DNA from 4 places in the Streptomyces sp. G7(2002) genome. Region 1 is predicted to be linked to each of the others. Evidence: riboswitches for the same ligand, from Rfam matches in the RefSeq annotation. Region 1 holds a riboswitch; each other region holds the start of a gene.

Evidence for each region. Region 1 has a riboswitch for cobalamin ahead of NUT86_RS10795 (cobalamin biosynthesis protein). Riboswitches for the same ligand answer to the same signal wherever they lie in the genome.
Region 2: it holds a riboswitch for cobalamin, as region 1 does, so the genes downstream of both, thiI (tRNA uracil 4-sulfurtransferase ThiI) here and NUT86_RS10795 (cobalamin biosynthesis protein) in region 1, are expected to answer to the same signal.
Region 3: it holds a riboswitch for cobalamin, as region 1 does, so the genes downstream of both, metE (5-methyltetrahydropteroyltriglutamate--homocysteine S-methyltransferase) here and NUT86_RS10795 (cobalamin biosynthesis protein) in region 1, are expected to answer to the same signal.
Region 4: it holds a riboswitch for cobalamin, as region 1 does, so the genes downstream of both, NUT86_RS02275 (aldehyde dehydrogenase family protein) here and NUT86_RS10795 (cobalamin biosynthesis protein) in region 1, are expected to answer to the same signal.

What each region holds. Positions count from the first base shown of each region.
Region 1 is NZ_CP102609.1:2,646,394-2,650,957, reverse strand. It holds gene NUT86_RS10805 (putative cobaltochelatase) at 1-95, opposite strand, end outside; gene NUT86_RS10800 (cobyric acid synthase) at 151-1,692, opposite strand; gene NUT86_RS10795 (cobalamin biosynthesis protein) at 1,689-2,720, opposite strand; cobalamin riboswitch at 2,850-2,999, opposite strand; gene NUT86_RS10790 (effector-associated constant component EACC1) at 3,204-3,635, shown strand; gene NUT86_RS10785 (vWA domain-containing protein) at 3,641-4,564, shown strand, end outside.
Region 2 is NZ_CP102609.1:501,922-506,485, reverse strand. It holds gene thiI (tRNA uracil 4-sulfurtransferase ThiI) at 65-1,279, opposite strand; cobalamin riboswitch at 1,432-1,650, opposite strand; gene NUT86_RS02240 (beta family protein) at 1,808-2,857, shown strand; gene NUT86_RS02235 (flavin reductase family protein) at 3,293-3,913, shown strand; gene NUT86_RS02230 (endonuclease/exonuclease/phosphatase family protein) at 4,427-4,564, shown strand, end outside.
Region 3 is NZ_CP102609.1:7,446,241-7,450,804, reverse strand. It holds gene NUT86_RS31755 (L,D-transpeptidase family protein) at 138-1,316, shown strand; gene NUT86_RS31750 (aldo/keto reductase) at 1,467-2,525, opposite strand; cobalamin riboswitch at 2,711-2,898, shown strand; gene metE (5-methyltetrahydropteroyltriglutamate--homocysteine S-methyltransferase) at 3,071-4,564, shown strand, end outside.
Region 4 is NZ_CP102609.1:507,724-512,287, reverse strand. It holds gene NUT86_RS02285 (S1 family peptidase) at 1-727, shown strand, start outside; gene NUT86_RS02280 (cobalamin-binding protein) at 1,006-1,932, opposite strand; cobalamin riboswitch at 1,997-2,175, shown strand; partial or broken gene NUT86_RS02275 (aldehyde dehydrogenase family protein) at 2,388-2,597, shown strand; partial or broken gene NUT86_RS02270 (NUDIX domain-containing protein) at 2,792-3,503, shown strand; gene NUT86_RS02265 (hypothetical protein) at 3,723-4,031, opposite strand; gene NUT86_RS02260 (ester cyclase) at 4,386-4,564, opposite strand, start outside.

The DNA.
Region 1 (4,564 bases):
AGCAGCAGCGCGAGCCGCAGATCATCCATCCCGACCACTGCGGTGAAGGGGTACTGCGGGGTCGTGTCGTGCGTGGTCGTGTGCGCGGTCGTCATGCTGTGTCGTCCTCCACGTCGCCGTCGAGCTCCGGATTCGTCGTGTGCGTACCCCTCATGGCGCCCCCGGAGGCACGAACGGCAGCCCCTCCGGCACCCCTTCCTCGATCAGCCGCAGCAGCGCGCCGGTGTCCGCGTGCTCCTCGATCAGATCGCCCAGCCGGTCCAGCTGCTCCTCGCGCAGGGTGCCGAAGCTGGTGTCGGGGGCCGGGACGAACGCCCGGCCCGCGTCCGCCGCGACCCGCCGCAGGAACGCCCGGCGGAAGCCGTTGCTCTCCAGCGAGCCGTGCCAGTGCGTGCCCCATACGGAACCGGTCCGGCAACCGTCCAAGAACTCCTCGTCCCCGCCGGTCACTTCGGCGACACCGTGGTGGATCTCGTACCCTTCCACCGGCTCGCCCAGCGCCTCACCGGCCGGCCGCGCGAGGGTCTTCTCCACCGCGAACCGCACCCTTACGGGCAGCAGCCCCAGCCCCTCGACCGCGCCCGCCTTCGACTCGACCTCGTCCTCGATGTGCGCGCCGAGCATCTGGAAGCCGCCGCAGATGCCCAGCACCGGGCGGCCCTCGGCGGCCCGCCGGGCGATCGCGTCCGCCAGCCCGCGCTCCCGCAGCCACTCCAGCGCCCGCACCGTGCCCCGGGTCCCCGGCAGCACCACCAGATCGGCGTCGGCCAGCTCCTCGGCCCGGTCCACGAACCGCACCACCACGCCCGGTTCGGCGGCCAGCGCGTCCACGTCCGTGAAGTTCGACATCAGCGGTACGGCACAGACCGCCACCCGCAGCACATCCGCACCGTGCGGCGGTGCCACCACGCTCTCGCGCACCGCGCCGCGCAGCGACACCCGCAGACCGTCCTCCTCGTCGATGCCGAGCCCGTGCGCGAACGGCAGCACACCCAGCGTCCGCCGCCCGGTGAGGCCGCGCAGCATCTCCAGCCCCGGCTCCAGCAGCGTCACATCACCGCGGAACTTGTTGACCAGATACCCGGCGACCAGCGCCTGGTCCTCCTTGGACAGCAGCGCGGTGGTGCCGAAGAACGAGGCGAACACCCCGCCGCGGTCGATGTCGCCGACCACCACCACCGGGATACGGGCGGCCCGCGCGATGCCCATGTTGACGATGTCGGTCCGCCGCAGATTGATCTCGGCGGGGCTGCCGGCGCCCTCACAGATCACCGCGTCATGGGTACGCCGCAGCTCCTGGAGGCAGTCGGTCACGGTGCCGAGCAACTGCTCCTGGCGCCCGGCGTGGTAACCCCGGGCGCTGAGCTCGCCGACCGGCTTCCCCAGCAGCACCACCTGGCTGCTGCGGTCGCTGCCCGGCTTGAGCAGCACGGGGTTCATCAGCGCGGTCGGCTCCACCCGCGCCGCGGCGGCCTGCATCGCCTGGGCCCGTCCGATCTCCGCGCCCTCGCGCGTGACGAACGAATTCAGCGACATGTTCTGTGCCTTGAAGGGCGCCACCCGGACGCCCTGCCGGACCAGCCAGCGGCAGATGCCCGCCGTCACCACGCTCTTGCCGGCGTCGGACGTCGTGCCGGCCACCAGCAGCCCACCGCCGACGGCCCCGCCGGATACCTTCAACCGCCCGTTCACCGGCTCCTCCTCCTGCGCCGGGACCCCGGCTGTCGTGCGCGCAGCGCCGCGCCGGCCACCAGCCGCGCTGTCACCGTCGTCGCCAGCGCCAGCACGCTCACCCGGCGGGAGAGCCGCACCGCCCGCTCGATGTCGTCCGCCGCCACCGGCGGCGCCGCACCGTTGAGCACCGGACGGTGTTCCACCCGCCCGCCGTACGCCAGCGTGCCGCCCAGCCGTACGCCCAGCGCTCCCGCGAACGACGCCTCCACCGGGCCCGCGTTGGGGCTCGGATGCGCACCGCCGTCCGTCCGCCAGGCCCGCAGCGCACCGCGCCGGTCGGGGCCCGCGAGCACGGTCAGCGCGGCGGTCAGCCGGGAGCCGGGCCAGCCGGCGAGATCGTCGAGCCGGGCCGCGGCCCAGCCGAAGCGGCGGTAGCGCGGCGACTTGTGCCCCACCATCGCGTCCAGGGTGTTCACCGCGCGGAACGCCACCAGACCGGGCACCCCGCCCAGCGCGCCCCACACGAGGGCGCCCACCACCGCGTCGGAGGTGTTCTCGGCGACCGACTCCACCACCGCACGGGCCATCTGCGGCCCGTCCAGCGCCTGCGGATCGCGCCCGCACAGATGGGGCAGCCGCTCCCGCGCCACGTCCAGGTCACCCGCCGTCAGCGCCCCGCCGACGGCCCGTGCCTCCCGGCCGAGCGAGGTGCCGCCCAATACGGCCCAGACCGTCGCCGCGGTCAGCGCGACCCGGGCGCCGCCGCGGAGCGGTGACGGAGAAGCGGAGGGGGCTGAGGGGGAAGCGGGGGCGGCGCCCCGTACGGCGCGCTGCAGCAGCGCGGCAGCGGCGGCGGCACCGCCCGCACACAGCACGGTGTGAGCCGCCCCGTAACCACGGTGGTCGCGCCACAGCCGGCGCTCGACGGCAGCCGCGGCCCGGCCGAACGCGGCCACCGGATGGCCGCGCCGCGGATCCGCCGCGATCAGGTCGCCGAGAAAGCCGAGGGCCGCGCCGCACGCATATCCCGCGTGTTCGCCGCGCATCGGATCAGACCGCCGTCAGGCCTCGAAGGAGCCCTGCGGCAGCGGGAAGTGGGGATCTCAGGGGGCGGCCGGGCATGGCGGTATGTCCTCACTCAGGGTCCGCGCCCTGGCTCGACGTGACGGCGACAAGAGTCTCCTGGCTCCCGGATCGGCGTGTCCTCCGGCCTTCCAGTCCCGTCTACGTCATCCGACGTACACGAGGCGGACCGTGGCCTTCGCTGGAGGAACGCTCCCCGGTGACAGTGGCGGGACCGCGCCGGATTCGCACCGGACTTCCTCAGCTGTCGCCGAATGGCTCCGGCAGTCCACCACGCCCCGCGAATGCCCGTCAACTCACCCTTGACCTGCGACGCTGTCCCGTGGCAGGCGCTGTGGTGCACGCCACAGCGTGGCAGCCGGGTCACAGACGGTTGCCTGCGCCCCTGATCCCACGTCACTATCTGGTGCACGGCGGCGACGCGGCCGCCGGAAGGGGGCCGGGGGATGCCGGAGCACGCTGACCGCCAGGAGATCCGCATCAGGATCACGGGCACGAACAATCCCGAGCAGGACGTCGAGGACCTCAAGGCCTGGCTGGAGCGCGAGCCGTGGCTGAGCCGGCGGCCGCACGACTGGGAGCTGCGGCCGGCGGGGGAGCCCGACGAGGGCCCCGGCGACATGGCCATCGGCATAGACGACCTGATCCTGGTCGTCGTCGGCGCGGCGGCCGCGGAGATCACCAAAAGCCTCGGCATCGCCCTGCGCGAGTGGCTGCGGCGCCGCAGGGAGGACCGCGACACCGGCGAACGGCCCGCCGTGGCGGTCGGCGGCGGGGACGGCGAACTGCGCGCACTCGGCGACCCGGGACCGGATGCCCCCGAGATTCCCGATCCCGGCAGCCCGGCGAACGGGGGCGGCAGCACCGCCGGGGACTGAGCCGGATGGCCGAGTACGACGCGCGGGGCAAGGTCAACCGGGCGCTGCTGATCTGTGTCGACGACTACCGGCGGCTGCGTCCGCTCCCGGCGGTGCGGGACAACCCCCGGGAACTGGAGCGGGTCCTGCTCGCCCCCGGCACCGATCTGTTCACCAAGGGCGAGGTCGTCATCTGCCGGCCCCAGGAGCCGTGGGAGGTCGAACAGGCGCTGGACGCCGTCACCCAGGAGGCCCGCGGACTGCTGCTGGTCTACTTCTCCGGCCACGGCCGGGTGGGCCCGGACGGCGGCAATCTGCAGCTCATGGTCGGTGCGTCGGAACGGCGTCACAAGACCGTCTCCTGGCAGGACCTGGTGCTGTCCTACCTGGACAACGCCCGGGCCGACCGGATCGTGATCGTCCTGGAGTGCTGTTACGCAGGCAACGCCGGTGAAGCCTTCCACGCCTGCCGCACCCCGACGTCACTGCTGATGGCCGCGCAGCCCAACCGCCGTATCTTCAGCGGCGAGGAGCCCACCGGCGGCAGCGTCTTCACCCGTGCCCTGCTGCGGACCCTGGAACAGGGCATTCCCGGCAAGCGGTTCGTCACCTTCGAGGACCTCGTCCGGGAGCTGCGGGAACAGCTGGCCGGTGAGCGGACCCCGATGGGCGACGTCTGGGAGCCCCGCTCGGCGAAGCAGAACACCGTCGACGACGTCATCCTGTCCTTCGCCACCCCCGAGATCCGGCCGCCCACCCCGCTGCGGATCCGCTTACGCCGCCGCCTGAACTCCCGTTTCCGGCACTGGTTCCGCATCCTGATGGTGCTGGCGATCATCCTCGTACCGGCCACCGCGGGCGTCGTGCTGCTGAACCTCCCGAACGACGCGGAAGCCTGCCCGCCCGCCCTCGAACTGCGGCTGCTGACCGCCCCCGAGGCCGAACCCGCG
Region 2 (4,564 bases), 2.1 Mb from region 1:
CGGACTCGGGGCGGAGGTCCGGGCTGTCCGCGCCGGGCTCCGCCTCCTCGCCGGAGTCTCCCGGTTACATGACCTGGATGTCGCGCAGCAGGCCGTCCACCACGTCGTCCAGGTCGAGGCGCTTCTCCACCGTATGCAGGTCGGTCAGCCCGGCGCAGAGGGTGACCCGGGGCGGTGCGAGGAGCTTGCAGCAGTCCTCGTCCGGCAGCACGGAGATCTCCGCGGTGCCGATGGACCGGGCTTCGTTGATGATCTCCTGCTTCTCCCAGCCGACCAGCGGCCGCAGCACCGGCAGGGTTGCCGCCTCGTCGACGGCGGCCATGTTCGCCAGGGTCTGACTGGCCACCTGCCCCAGGCTGTCGCCGGTCACCAGTGCCTCAGCCCGGGTCCGGTCCGCCAGCGCGGAAGCGGCGCGAACCATCAGCCTTCGCTGCGCAACGACCTGGAGCCGGCCGGCCCCCGCGATGGCCAGTTGCTTCTGTGCGTGACCGAGCGCGATGACGTGCAGTCGCCCACCGGGCTGGTAGCGGTTGAGTTCACGGGCGAGGGCGTAAGCCTTGTAGACCGAAGCGGCGTTCGTGTACGGAGCGCCGGTGAAGTGCACGAAGTCGCAGCGCAGTCCGCGGCGCATCGCCCGGTAGGCCGCCACGGGCGAGTCGTAGCCGCCGGAGAGCAGTACCAGGGCGCGTCCGCTGGAGCCCACGGGCAGTCCGCCCGGCCCCTGGTGACGGGTCCAGGAGACGTAGCTCTCCTTGTGGTCGATCTCGACCGAGACCAGTACATCCGGGCTGGAGAGGTTCACCGGCAGGGGACCGAGGGCTTCCCGGATACGGGCCCCGAGAAAGCGCTCGAACTGCGAGGAGGTCATCTCGAAGTTCTTGTTCCGCCGCTTGGCCCGCACGGCGAAACTGATTCCGGGCCGTTCCGCGCGAGCGGTGGCGAGCGCCTCCACGGCTGTCTCGGTGATGTCCGACACGGTGCTCGGAACGCGCAGGGCAGGCTCCACCGAGTTGAACCCGATCACCCGGCGGGCGCGCTCCACGAGGTCGTCCAACGGGACCTCGCCGCCGAGCACGGTGACGTTCTGGCCGGACTTGATCCATGTGGAACCGCCGATGCCGCGCAGGGCGCCGCGGAGGTTGTCGTGCAGCCGCTCGGTGAACAGGTGCCGGTTGCGGCCCTTGAGGAAGACCTCACCATGCTTGAGCAGGACACAGGGTCCGCTCGGGCGGGGCGCTCTGGGGGAGGGGCTGGAGGGAATGCTCGGTTCGCCGGGCACGAAACTCTCCTTCGCGAGTCGTCGTGAGGGCCGGCGCCGGGCCGCGAACGGGGTGCGGGCCCGCCCGCCCCCGCTCTGCGCAGGGCTGGGTGGAACACACCACTCGCTCAGCGGTCCCGCTGCCGGGACGCGTGAATCCGTGCGCGGCGATACACCCCGCACGAGCAGTGGCAGGTCTTCGGACTCATGGGCACATCCCGAAGGACCGGACACCTACTGACCGTCGCTTCCCAGGTCCCATGCGGGCCCAGTGCTTCATGACGGCGGTCGTTCCCACTCACCGCTGCGAGGCAGTCCCGGACTCCCACCGGGTTCCCTCTTGCGACACCCCGTCTGGCGGACGGGGCGAACCAGCTGCCGGTCCAGGGTAGACAAGGCGGATCGCATTCCGTGAACCAGACCTTGATTCTGCACTTTGAGTCGGGATGGCTGATTCGAGACTCTGTCGGGTATGGGAACGATGCGTCATTCTGGGAGTAGTGATTGGTACTTCAACTGGCTTAGTGCGTACTGTGCTTGGGGGAGCCGGTGGCCTACGTTCCCATTCTCAAGGGCAAGGTGGGGGAGTTTCTGGCACTGGGACATGCGTCGGCGGAGGTGCAGTCGCAGATACGCCCGGTGATGGAGGTCGTGCCCGACTGCGACGTTCGAGATCTTCTGGAGACCTTCTGCAACCGTGCCATGGACTACGTTCCGAATGGAATGGTCCTCACGGTCGATTGCGGAGCCTTACCGGCCGTGCGGGTGCTCAAAGGTGATGTGGGCGGTCCGATGGTGCGGGTCGGTGAGTCACTGAGCCAGCGGCAGGTCGCGATGCGCCCGGTCTTCAGAGGTACTGATACCGATGAGACGCTCGCTGAGGTTCGTGCGGTGATGGCGTGGCACCAGCAGGGCGGTTGTCTACGCATCTCGTCGGCTCGTGATGCACAAGAACTGCGCCCGGACGATGCACGAGTCCGCGAGATGCTCCGCACACTCCACGCTGTTCCGGAGGAAATCGATCTGCTCATTGACGCCGGACCCGTGCATTCTCGGGACAGAAGGGCGGCACTGACAGTTGAGGTGCTGGAAACTCTCCATCACATGGCGCGTTGGCCTTGGCGCCATGAGTGCGTGGCCGCCGGTGCCTTCCCGGTCAATCTGGCGAACTTCCCACGTGGACGAGCAACGCCGGTAGTGAGGGAAGACGCGCTTCTCTGGAAGCAGGTTTGCGATCGGTGGCGTGGAAACTTTCCTGATTTCGGCGACTTCGGTGTAACGCACCCGCGAATGCCGCTGAGGACTCGTGGGACTCCGCATCCCAACATGCGTTACACCACGGCGGCAGACTGGCAGGTCTTCGTCTATCCAAAGATCCGTCCCGGCAACGACGACTTCTTCACCCTCAGTCGTGACCTGGTCTCCTCGCCTCATTGGCCGCCCACCGGCGCGGGCACGTCGTGGGGAGACGCTCGTTTGCAGGACTGTGCGAAACGGCAGCGGGCGAAAGCAGGCGGCGGGACGGAGTGGCGAGCCTGGGCGACGTCGCATCATCTGGCCGTCGTGACGTCTCGGCTCACGGCTTTGGGCCGTCCCTGAACTGGCATGTAGTGGCCACCCGGGTGTGGGCGCCGCAATTGCGGCGCAGCCCCTGGGCGGCGAGCAGTCGGGCGTAGTCGTCCAGCCGGGCGTCCTGGATCCGCGGGCCGAGGTCCAGCTGCAGGTGCAGGCGTACGTCATGACGTCGGCCAGTCGGGCCAGTCGGGCCGGAAGCTGTTGAGGTAGGCGCGGTCGTACCGATGGGACCGTTAGGGCTGGTGGCCGAGGCACCCGGTGCGGACCGCAGCCCCCAACCCGCTGCTGCGTACCAGGAGTTCCAGCCCGTCTCGTGCGTCCCCGTGACACGCCGATGCCCGTCCTCGGACTTCGGTCAGCGCCTTGGCTGCGGTGAGTGGTGGTGGGACGGCAGACACTGCCGAACGCGACGTAGATCCACTGTGGGATCCGCGGCCGCCCGTGTGGATACTGATCACCATGCGTACCGACTTCGACCCTGCTGCCATGTCCCGCAACGAGTTCTACAAGCTCCTGACCGCGGTGGTGGTGCCGCGGCCCATCGCCTGGGTCTCGACGATCAGCCCTGATTGTGCTTCTGCGAACCTGGCCCCGCACTCCTTCTTTACGATCGCCAGCGTCGCGCCGCCCGTTGTGCAGTTCACTTCCGTTGGACGCAAGGACACCTTGCGCAATATCGAGGCGACTGGACAATTCGTGGTGAACCTGGCGCCGGAGGGGCTCTTCGAGCAGATCAATGACACGGGTACGGATTTCCCGCACGGGGTGAGTGAGTTCGAGGCGGCCGGGGTCGGTTCTGAGCCGAGTCTGCGGGTCAAGCCGCCGCGGGTGGCGGCCTCGCCGGTGGTATTGGAGTGCGAGGTGCACACCACGCTGGGAATCGGGGATTCGACCGTGGTGTTCGGGCGCGTGGTGCACGCGGTCGTGGCGCAGGACGTGCTGGTCGACGGGCACCCCGAAATCGCCAGGATGAAGCCCCTGTCACGGCTGGGGAAGGACGAGTGGGGGACGGTCGGCGACGTACGGGAGATCTCCCGTATTCGACATGCGGACTGGCAGGGGCCGGCCGGCGTTCGGTAGGGAAAGGGCTGAGGAACTGCCTGGAGGTCGGGGCCGGGGAGGGGGCAGGCGAAGAGTTCGATCTCCAGGTCCCCGCGGAATCGTCCCCCGCGCACTTCGCGTTTCGCATGCGTTTCATGTCGGTTTGCCCGTAGGTGACTTATGGCCACTGCGGGGCTCGAGGCTTTCGCATGATGGTTGTTGTTGCGAGGGTGGTTTCGGCTGTGGCTGTGGCTGTGGCCGTGGCTTCGGTTTCGGTGTCTGCCTGTGCGATGGATGACTGGAGTTGTTGTGACTGCTCTCGTGTCCGGGTGGAATGGATCACCTGTTTCCGCTGACTTCTCTGGCCCCTCTGCTGCCACCGGTTTCTCTGATTTCTCTGCTTCGGATGATTTCGCTGCTTCTCCGGTGTCCCGGGCATCCCTGGCGTCCCGGGTATCCCCGCCGCCCCTGGCGTCCTCTGTTCTCCCTGGTTCCTCGGGATCTGGTTCTGGTGCCGCGACTGCGTCGGTCAGCCGGCGGTTTTCCTTTCGGGTGGCGGCTGCTGCGGTGGTCGCCGGGCCGGTGGTGGCGGTGCACGGGCCGGGGAACGCGTACGCCGCGGACGGCGGGCGGGCGCTGCGGGTGATGACCTTCAACCTGCGGTACGCCTCGGATGTGCGGCCGCATTCC
Region 3 (4,564 bases), 4.8 Mb from region 1:
CAACCCATGCACGGGACAACCACTTCAGCGGACAGACCCTCTGCTTATGCGGCGGGTGCATTGGCGGCCCCTGACGGCGACCCCCTCACGGGGCCGGGCCCCGCCACTGACAGTTGTTCTGCTTTGGAGGGATCCCCGTGCACGCCGGACCACGTCGCCACTCCGCCCGGTTGCTACCCGCCCTGACCGCGGCAGCCGCGCTGCTGACCGCGTGCGGGCCCGGTGGCGACGCATCGAAGGCCGACCAGCCCGCTGCCAAAGTAACCGTCACGCCGGCCGCCGGGAACGCCCCGGCCAAGCTCGGCTCGGAAATATCCGTACGGGCCGAGGGCGGCAAGCTCACCTCGGTCGAGGTCGAGAACAACAAGGGCGGCAAGGTCTCCGGACGGCTCTCCGGTGACGGCGCGTCATGGAACTCGGACGGCAAGGTCATGCCGGAGACCACGTACACCGTGCGGACGAAGGCCAAGTCCGACGGGGGCAAGGAGTCCTCGGAAACCTCGAAGTTCACCACGGAGAAGGCCGGCAAGGTCAACAAGCTCACCAACACCCCGTCCGGCGGGCAGACCGTGGGCACCGGCATGCCGGTCTCGATCCTCTTCGACAACCCGATAGCCAAGGACCGGCAGGCCGAGATAGAGAAGGCGCTGAAGGTCACCACCCAGCCGAAGGTCGAGGGCTCCTGGGGCTGGGTCAAGGACTACTCCGGCAAGGACCGCATCGACTGGCGGCCCAAGGACTACTGGCCGTCCGGCACCAAGGTCTCCGTGAAGGGCGCACTGTCCGGCATCAACTCCGGTGACGGCGGCTGGTTCGCCCGGGACTACGACTTCTCCTTCAACATCGGCGCCGACCACAAGGCCGTCATCGATGTCCCCTCGCACACGATGACCATGTACGAGAACGGCAAGAGCGTCGGCAGCATCCGCGGCTCCGCCGGTTCCCCGCAGGACCCGACCCGCGGCGGCGTGCACACCGTGCGCAGCAAGAACGCGGCCGAGACGATGGACTCCTCCACCATCGGCCATGGCGACGAGTGGAGCCTGGACTCCAAGTGGGTCACCCACCTCACCGCGTCCGGGACCTTCCTGCACTCCGCCCCGTGGAACAAGTCCATCGGTGTGGAGAACAACAGCCACGGCTGCTTCGGCATGACGACCTCGGACGCCAAGAGGGCCTACGACTTCCTGACGATCGGCTCCACCGTCGAGGTCAAGAACACCAGCAACACCAACAAGACCGACGTCGGCAACGGCCTGGAGGTCTGGCAGGAGAGCTGGGAGCAGTGGAAGCAGCGCAGCGCGCTGACGCACTGACCCGGCGGGCGCCCCTCCGCGGGGCCCGCGGCTGCGGATGACCAGCAGCCAAGAGACCACCGAACGCCGCCGCCCGGCCCCCAGGGGTGGCGGCGTTCGGCGTACCGGGCGAACCCGGCAGGCGGCGGGCGCCCGTGGCGCGGCGTCCGGTCAGCGGATCTCGCTCGCCGTACGGCGGTAGGTGGAGCGCCGGTCGTCGATCTCGGCCCAGCGGTCGCCGTAGACGTTCTCGATGATGCCCGGCTCCCGCAGGAAGTCGTGGGGGAAGCCCAGTGGCACCGCGCTGGTCCGGTCGAGCCGGGCCAGCGCGTCGGCGTCCAGCGTGATGCCGACGGCGCCGAGGTTGTCGAGGAGCTGGCTCTCCTTGGTGGCAGCGATGATCGGGATGATGTTGCCGGGCCGGCTGCGCAGCCACGCCAGGGCCACCTGCGCGGGGCTCCAGCCGCCCTGCTCGGCGATCTCCAGCACCGCGGTGACGGTCTCCTCCTCGTTGTGGTCCCGCACGGTGCCCGCGTCGACGGTGTCCAGCCGGCCCGTCTCGCCGCGGCGGTACTTTCCGGTGAGCTTGCCGGCCGCGAGCGGCGCCCAGGCCAGCACGGCCAGATCGAAGGCGCGGGCCTGCGGCAGCAGTTCGCGCTCCGGCGTCCGCTCCAGCAGGTTGTAGCGCAGCTGCGAGCCCGCGAAGGCGGTCCAGCCGCGCAGCTCGGCAAGGGTGTTGGCCTGCGCGATCTCCCAGGCGGGCCAGTCGGAGACGCCGATGTAGAGCACCTTTCCCGAGCGCACCACGTCGTCGAGTGCCCGCATCACCTCCTCCACGGGAGTGAAGTTGTCCCGTGCGTGCACCCACAGCACATCGAGGTGGTCGGTGCGCAGCCGGTCCAGGCTCGCCTCCACCGACCGGACCAGGTTCTTGCGGTGGTTGCCCGCCGCGTTCACCTCCCCCTTGCGGGTCGCGCAGGTGTACTTGCTGGCCAGGACGAAGCGGTCCCGGCGGCCTTCGAGCAGCTCACCGAGGATTCGCTCGGAGGTGCCGCCGGTGTAGTTGTTGGCGGTGTCGATGAAGTTGCCGCCCGCCTCCGCGTAGGCGTCCAGGATCCGGCCGCTGGTGTCCTTGGGGGCGCCCCAGCCCCAGTCGTCGCCGATGGTCATGGCGCCCAGACTCAGCTCGCTCACCCGCAGACCGGTCCTGCCGAACAGTGTGTAGCGCACGGTGTTCCCTTCGCTCAGCGACAGCTGCAGATCGTGCGCCCACGCTAGGAGCTGGAGCGCACTCCAGGGCAAGCGACGGCGCCGCGGGCGGGGCCGCGCGGCGTCCCGGCGGTGGCCCATGTCACCCGCGGGAGCCCCGGCCCCGGTGTCCGATCCGGGCGCCAGCGCCTAGGGTGGCCGGTGCAACTGGTTCGCCCTGCCCGCCAGGCAGGCGCGTCGCAAGAGGGAACCCGGTGGAAATCCGGGACTGCCCCGCAGCGGTGAGTGGGAACGACCGCCGTCATACGCACTGGGCCCGGCCGGGTCTGGGAAGCGACGGCCAGTAGATGTCCGCCTTCGGCGGACGTGCCCGCGAGTCCGAAGACCTGCCAGTGCCCCCGCGCCACCGGTGTGCGGGGTGATCTCGGTGACCTCGAGGGCGGGTCGGCGGACACATCGGGCGGGCACGGCCGGCGGCAGAGCGCCGGGGCCCGCCAGGTTTGCCGTCCCTTCGCGTCCTCGACCCTCCCGGGGTCCATGGAGACACACTCGCGAAGGAGAGTTCCGTGACCAGCAGGTCCGCAGCCGCGGCAGCACGAGCGACCGTGCACGGCTACCCCCGTCAGGGGCCGAACCGTGAACTGAAGAAGGCCATCGAGGGCTACTGGAAGGGCCGGGTCGGCGCCGACGCCCTCCGCACCACCGCCGCCGGGCTGCGCCGCGACAACTGGCAGCAGCTCGCCGGGGCCGGCGTCCACGAGGTGCCGACCGGCGACTTCTCGTACTACGACCACGTCCTGGACACCAGCGTGATGGTCGGCGCGATCCCGGCCCGGCACCGCGCCGCGGTGGCCGCCGACCCCCTGGACGGCTACTTCGCGATGGCCCGCGGCACCCAGGACGTGACGCCGCTGGAAATGACCAAGTGGTTCGACACCAACTACCACTATCTCGTACCGGAGTTGGGGCCGGACACGGTCTTCGCCGCGGACTCCGCCCAGCAGGTCGGCCAGCTGACGGAGGCGCTCGGCCTGGGCCTCGCCGCGCGCCCGGTCCTCGTCGGGCCGGTCACCTACCTCCTGCTGGCCAAGCCCGCGCCCGGCGTCGCGGCCGGCTTCGATCCGCTGACGCTGCTCGACCGGCTGCTGCCCGTCTACGCCGAGGTGCTCGCCGATCTGCGGGCGGCCGGCGCCGACTGGGTGCAGCTGGACGAGCCGGCGCTGGTGCAGGACCGCTCCCCCGCCGTGCTCAACGCGGCGGCCCGCGCCTACCGCGACCTCGGCACACTCACCGACCGCCCGCAGCTGCTGGTCGCCTCGTACTTCGACCGGCTGGGCGAGGCGCTGCCGGTGCTGGCCAAGGCGCCCGTCGAGGGCCTGGCGCTGGACTTCACCGGAGCCGCGGCCGGCAACCTCAAGGTTCTCGCTGCGGTCGGCGGGCTGCCCGGCAAGCGGCTGATCGCCGGCGTCGTCAACGGCCGCAATGTGTGGATCAACCACTACGAGAAGTCGCTGGCCACCCTGGGCACGCTCCTGGGCCTGGCCGGGCGGGTCGATGTGTCGTCCTCCTGCTCACTGCTGCACGTCCCGCTGGACACCGGCGCCGAGCGGGACATCGACCCGCAGATCGCCCGCTGGCTCGCCTTCGCCCGGCAGAAGACCACGGAGATCGTGACGCTGGCGCGCGGGCTGGCGCGGGGCACCGACACCATCGCGGCCGAACTCGCCGCCAACCGCGCGGACCTGTCCTCCCGGGCAGGCTCGGCGCTCACCCATGACCCGGCGGTGCGCTCCCGCGCCGCGGCCGTCACCGACGCCGACGGCCGCCGTTCCCAGCCGTACGCCGAACGTGCCGCCGCCCAGCGCGCGCACCTCGGGCTGCCGCTGCTGCCGACCACCACCATCGGTTCGTTCCCGCAGACCGCCGAACTGCGCACCGCCCGCGCCGAGCTGCGGGCCGGGCGGCTCGACGCCGAAGGGTACAAGGAGCGGATCTCGGCGGAGATCCGCGAGGTCCTCGCCTTCCAGGAGAAGGCCGGTATCGATGTGCTGGTGCACGGT
Region 4 (4,564 bases), 2.1 Mb from region 1:
TCGAGTTCGTGTACTGCTGCTGACTGTCTTACTGCTGGTGACGGGCTCGGTGATGTCATCCGCGCCGGCCTCCGCCGTCATCGGCGGGTCGAAGAGCACCTACGGCCCGTGGGCGGTGCGCATGCTCGTCGACGGCAAACCGGCGTGCACCGGGACGGCGGTCGCACGCCAGTGGATCCTCAGTGCCTCGCACTGCTTCTTCGAGCAGGCGCAGCCGATCGCCGACAAACGGATCTCGTTCCGGGTCGGCAGCCTCGATGTGCGGAAGGGCACCACGGTCCATCCGGTTCCCGGTGGACGCGTGGGAAGCGCGCACGCCGACATGATGCTCATCAAGGTCCCGCCGATGACGGTCGGCACGGCGCGTTTGGCCACGGCCCGTGCCGTCCCCGGCCAGGCCGTGCGGCAGTACGGGTGGGGCGCCACCTGCGACGGGGACGAAAACACCTGCCAGTCACCGGTGCTCAAGCAGTCGGAACTCCGGGTCGTACGGCCGGACGACCCCCGATGCGCCGGCTACACCGCACCGGGCGGCTCGGACTTCTGCATGGAAAAAGTGTCCGGGATTCCTGCCGGCGGCGACTCCGGAGGCCCGGTGATGAGCATCGGCCCACGCGGCACCGAAACCCTCCTCGGTGTCTTTGACGGCTCCGACCGGGAGAAGATCGCCGAGGCAGGGGAGATCTCCCAGCAACTCGCCTGGATCCACTCGGTCACCCGGAAATAGCGCAGAGCACGGGCAGGAGCGGACGCAGCCGGCTGCCGCGACACACACAGAAGCCACACCGCGAGTCCGGCCAGGCGCAGTGCCAGACCGGCTCGCCGCCCTCCCTGGTCGAGCTCAGGCCGCTCGCAGGGAAGGAGACCCTGGAGACCATCGGGCCGCCCGACGGCCTCTGGCAGTGCGGGCAACTCCAGGTGCTGCGGGGATAGTCGGCCTCGCCGGTGATGAGGCGGCGCACGAGGGTCGTCAGGTGGTGCCTGGCCCGGCTGGCCGGCTTCTGGTCAGCCCTCCACTTCGGACAGCCGGATCGCCTCACCCGGCAGCACGGGTTCGCCCACGTCGACGGAGTGCAGGACGTGCGCCAGGATCTCCGCGCCCCGGACCACCCTGGGGCCCGGCCGGTTGAAGTAGGCGGGCCCGTCGAGGACCCAGACGGCGTCGTTGCGCACGGCGGGCAGTTCGTTCCAGCCCGGCAGTTCGGTGAGCAGACTGCGCTCTTGCAGCGTCCGGTCGGGGCTGAAGCCGCAGGGCAGCACGAGGAGGACGTCGGGGCGCGCGGCGCGTACCGCACTCCACTCCATCGGCCTGGTGTGCTCGCCCGGCGCCGCGAGCAGCGGCGTGCCACCGGCGCAGGTGACCTGCTCCGGTACCCAGTGCCCCGCGGGCCAGAGCGGGTCGAGCCACTCGATGGCCACCACACGCGGCCGCGGGAGCCCGGCAGTCAGCCGCTCCACCGTTGCCAGGCGTGCGCGGAGCTGCTCCCGCCGCCGCTCGGCGCGTTCGCGTACGCCCAGCAGCGCGCCCACGGTGACCAGGCAGTCCAGTACATCGCCCAGGGTCCGCGGCTCCAGGCTGAGCACCTTGGTGTCGGCGTCCAGGACCCGGACGGCCTGGGAGACGTTGTTGTACGACACCGCGCAGACGTCGCAGAGGTCCTGTGTGAGGACCACGTCCGGAGTGAGGGCGGCGAGAGCCTGAGTGTCGAGGGTGTAGAGCGAGGAGCCCGCGTGGGAGGCGCCTCCCACCGCGTCGGAGATCTCCCGGCTGCTCAGGGTGTCCGCGGAGAACTCGGCAGCCGTGACGACGGGCACCCCGGCGACCGCCTCCGGCGGCCAGTCGCATTCGTGGGTGCGGCCCACCAGATCGGCGGTCAGACCGAGCTCGGCCACGAGGTCGGTGGCCGCCGGCAGCAGGGAGACGATGCGCATGTTCCGACCCTAGCCCCTTCCTGCGGCGGGGCAGGGTGGACTTGCTAGGACGTCCAACTATGTGTTCGTGGGCAAGGCCCGCGGTGCAGGGAAGCCGGTGTGAATCCGGCGCGGTCCCGCCACTGTGACCGGGAAGTGTGCTCTTCGAGCAGGACAGGCCACTGACGGAGGAATCCGTCGGGAAGGCCGGGGAGTACGCGCTGATCCGGGAGTCAGGATACCGGCCGCGGGGTGTTCCGTGTTGTCCACGAGGATGGAGCAGACACACATGGCACCGGTCCGTACCCACGACCCAGGTGATCCGGCGGAGCAAGCGGTGGCGCACGCCAACCCCTAGCTCCGCGACGGCTCTTCGGCCTTCGCGTCCCACGGCCCGCCCGTACACACGCCCCACCGGGTGTTGTCTTCGGCTTGCCGTGCCATCCCCGGATCTCACCTGACGAGAGCAGGCTCTCATGGTCCGTGAACTGACACATTTCATCGGCGGCAAGCACGCACCGGGAACTTCAGGGCTCTTCGCCGACGTGTACGACCCCAATACCGGCCTGGTCCAGGCCCGTGTCCCGCCGGCCGGGCGGGCGGAAACCGAGCGGGTGATCGCCGACGCCGAGTCGGCACAGCAGGAGTGGGGCGAGTGGAATCCGCAGCGCCGCGCCCGGGTGCTGCGGATTCGGTGTGCGTCCTGTCGCCGGAGACAGGACGCACACCGAGCACGGTCCCGTCCGCTCAGCGGTGAGCGAAGTCCGGCGGGCGCTTGTCGACGAAGGCGAAGGTGATACGGACCTGGCGCTGTCGTCACCCGCAGCCCGACGGGCCCGGGAGCGCGTTGTTCCCTGAAGGGCGCAGCTAATCTTCACGGATGGCCGACGAACCCATGATGGCGAACGTGCAGATTGACGAAGCGGGCCTTGTCCTGGCGAAGGACCCGCATGCAGATGGGTCTTACTACTTCCCCCATCATGGCCAGGCGGCGGATGTTGAGTGCTGTTCTCTGTCCCTGGCCGAGGCGCTGCACGCGCGAATCCGGCCCGTCGGAACTGCTGAAACCGTGTTACGGAACTGGGCGACGGGCGGCCCGGTGAGGGCAGCTGCGCTCTGGGATGATCCGGCGGCAGTTGATCCGGTGCGGGTCAGGGCGGGCGCCGTCGTCATCCGCGACGAGCAGATGTTGCTCATCGGCTTCGAGGAGGAGGACGGGACAACCGTTCTACGAGATCCCCGGCGGCGGAGTCGAGACCGGAGAGACGCTGCACGCAGCGGCGGTCAGAGAGCTGCGAGAGGAGTCTGGCCTAGCCGGAAGCGTGATCAAGGAGGTAGCCCGCGTCTGGAAGGACAATCGCCGTGAGCACTACTTCCTCCTAAAAGCCGAAGGCGAGATCGGCGCCCGTGAACAACTCGACAACTACGGCGGCACGCCGGTATGGGTCCCGATAGACCTGCTGCCCACAACCCCGGTCTGGCCGCGGCGACTTGCTTGGCGCATCGCCCACTGGCACACGGCAGGCTGGCCGACCCCGCCGGCCGAGCTCGCCGACAGCATCCACGACCTACAAGCCGACTGCACTTGGTAAGTGGGCTCTGGAGCCTCTCAGCAATGCCGGGCCCGCATCTGCCACTACACACGACGCGGCCACAGCCCATAGAACTGCAAGCACGTCGACGACCAGGCCGGAGCCTGACCAGAGCCACACGTGAGGCCCCCGCCCGAACTGGGTGGGGGCGCCTTGCGTTCTGCGCGCCAGAACTCCATCCGGGGCCGACAGGCGTCTACCTGGGTGAGCTCAAGCTACCTACTCCACCGCATACAGCAGGTTGTACTCAGCACCATCCGCCCTGAAGCGCAGACTGCGCTCACCAGGTGTATCCGTGATCCACTGCTCCCCGAGCCTGCCGTCCCCGACTGTTCCGCCGACCTCCCCGAGGGAGACGGCAATCGATCCCGTGAAGTCGCAGTCGTACTTGACGGTGTACATCCGGTCTCCCAGCACCGTCCCATTCCACACAGTGCCACGATTCTGGAGAACAAGCCTCGGCTCGTCGAAGCCGCTCCAGCCCTCAGTCGTGACGCACTTGAGCTTCTCCAGATAGAGCTTGGCCATACCGTCCCCTGTGAAGGATCCTTCTCGACACTTCACATCCTGCCGAGCCTCAATAAACGATCACTAAACGAATGGACGCGGTGTTCGCCGCCAAGGCGACACCCCGCCCGGGGAGGGTGGGGCATCGCTGTAGCCCTCGTCAGAGCAGCCAGTGTGCCCCCGGCACCACCAGCCCCAAGGCTGACCAGCCACACCAACAACGCCGGCGATACAAGCAGCTGCAGCTGGTGGCTCGCGCGAACCAGGAGGCCGCGGCGGCCCAGTCTTCACACCTGCGGGAGGTATCCCGAATGCACCCCCGAGACGGACACATCTTCTGGGCGCATGAACGCTCCGGCATCGAGTGCCGGTCGGTCAGTCGACGGTCGGCCAGTCCCACCCCAGCTGCAGGAAGAGACCGAGCCGGTCGGAGACACCGCGGATCTCGCTGATCCGGCCGGCGGTGACGGTGAGGACAAAGATCGCCTCGTTCTCGAAGGCGCGGCCGGTCGGCACTGGCATCCGGGGGTGGCTACCGGAACTCACGCCGTTCT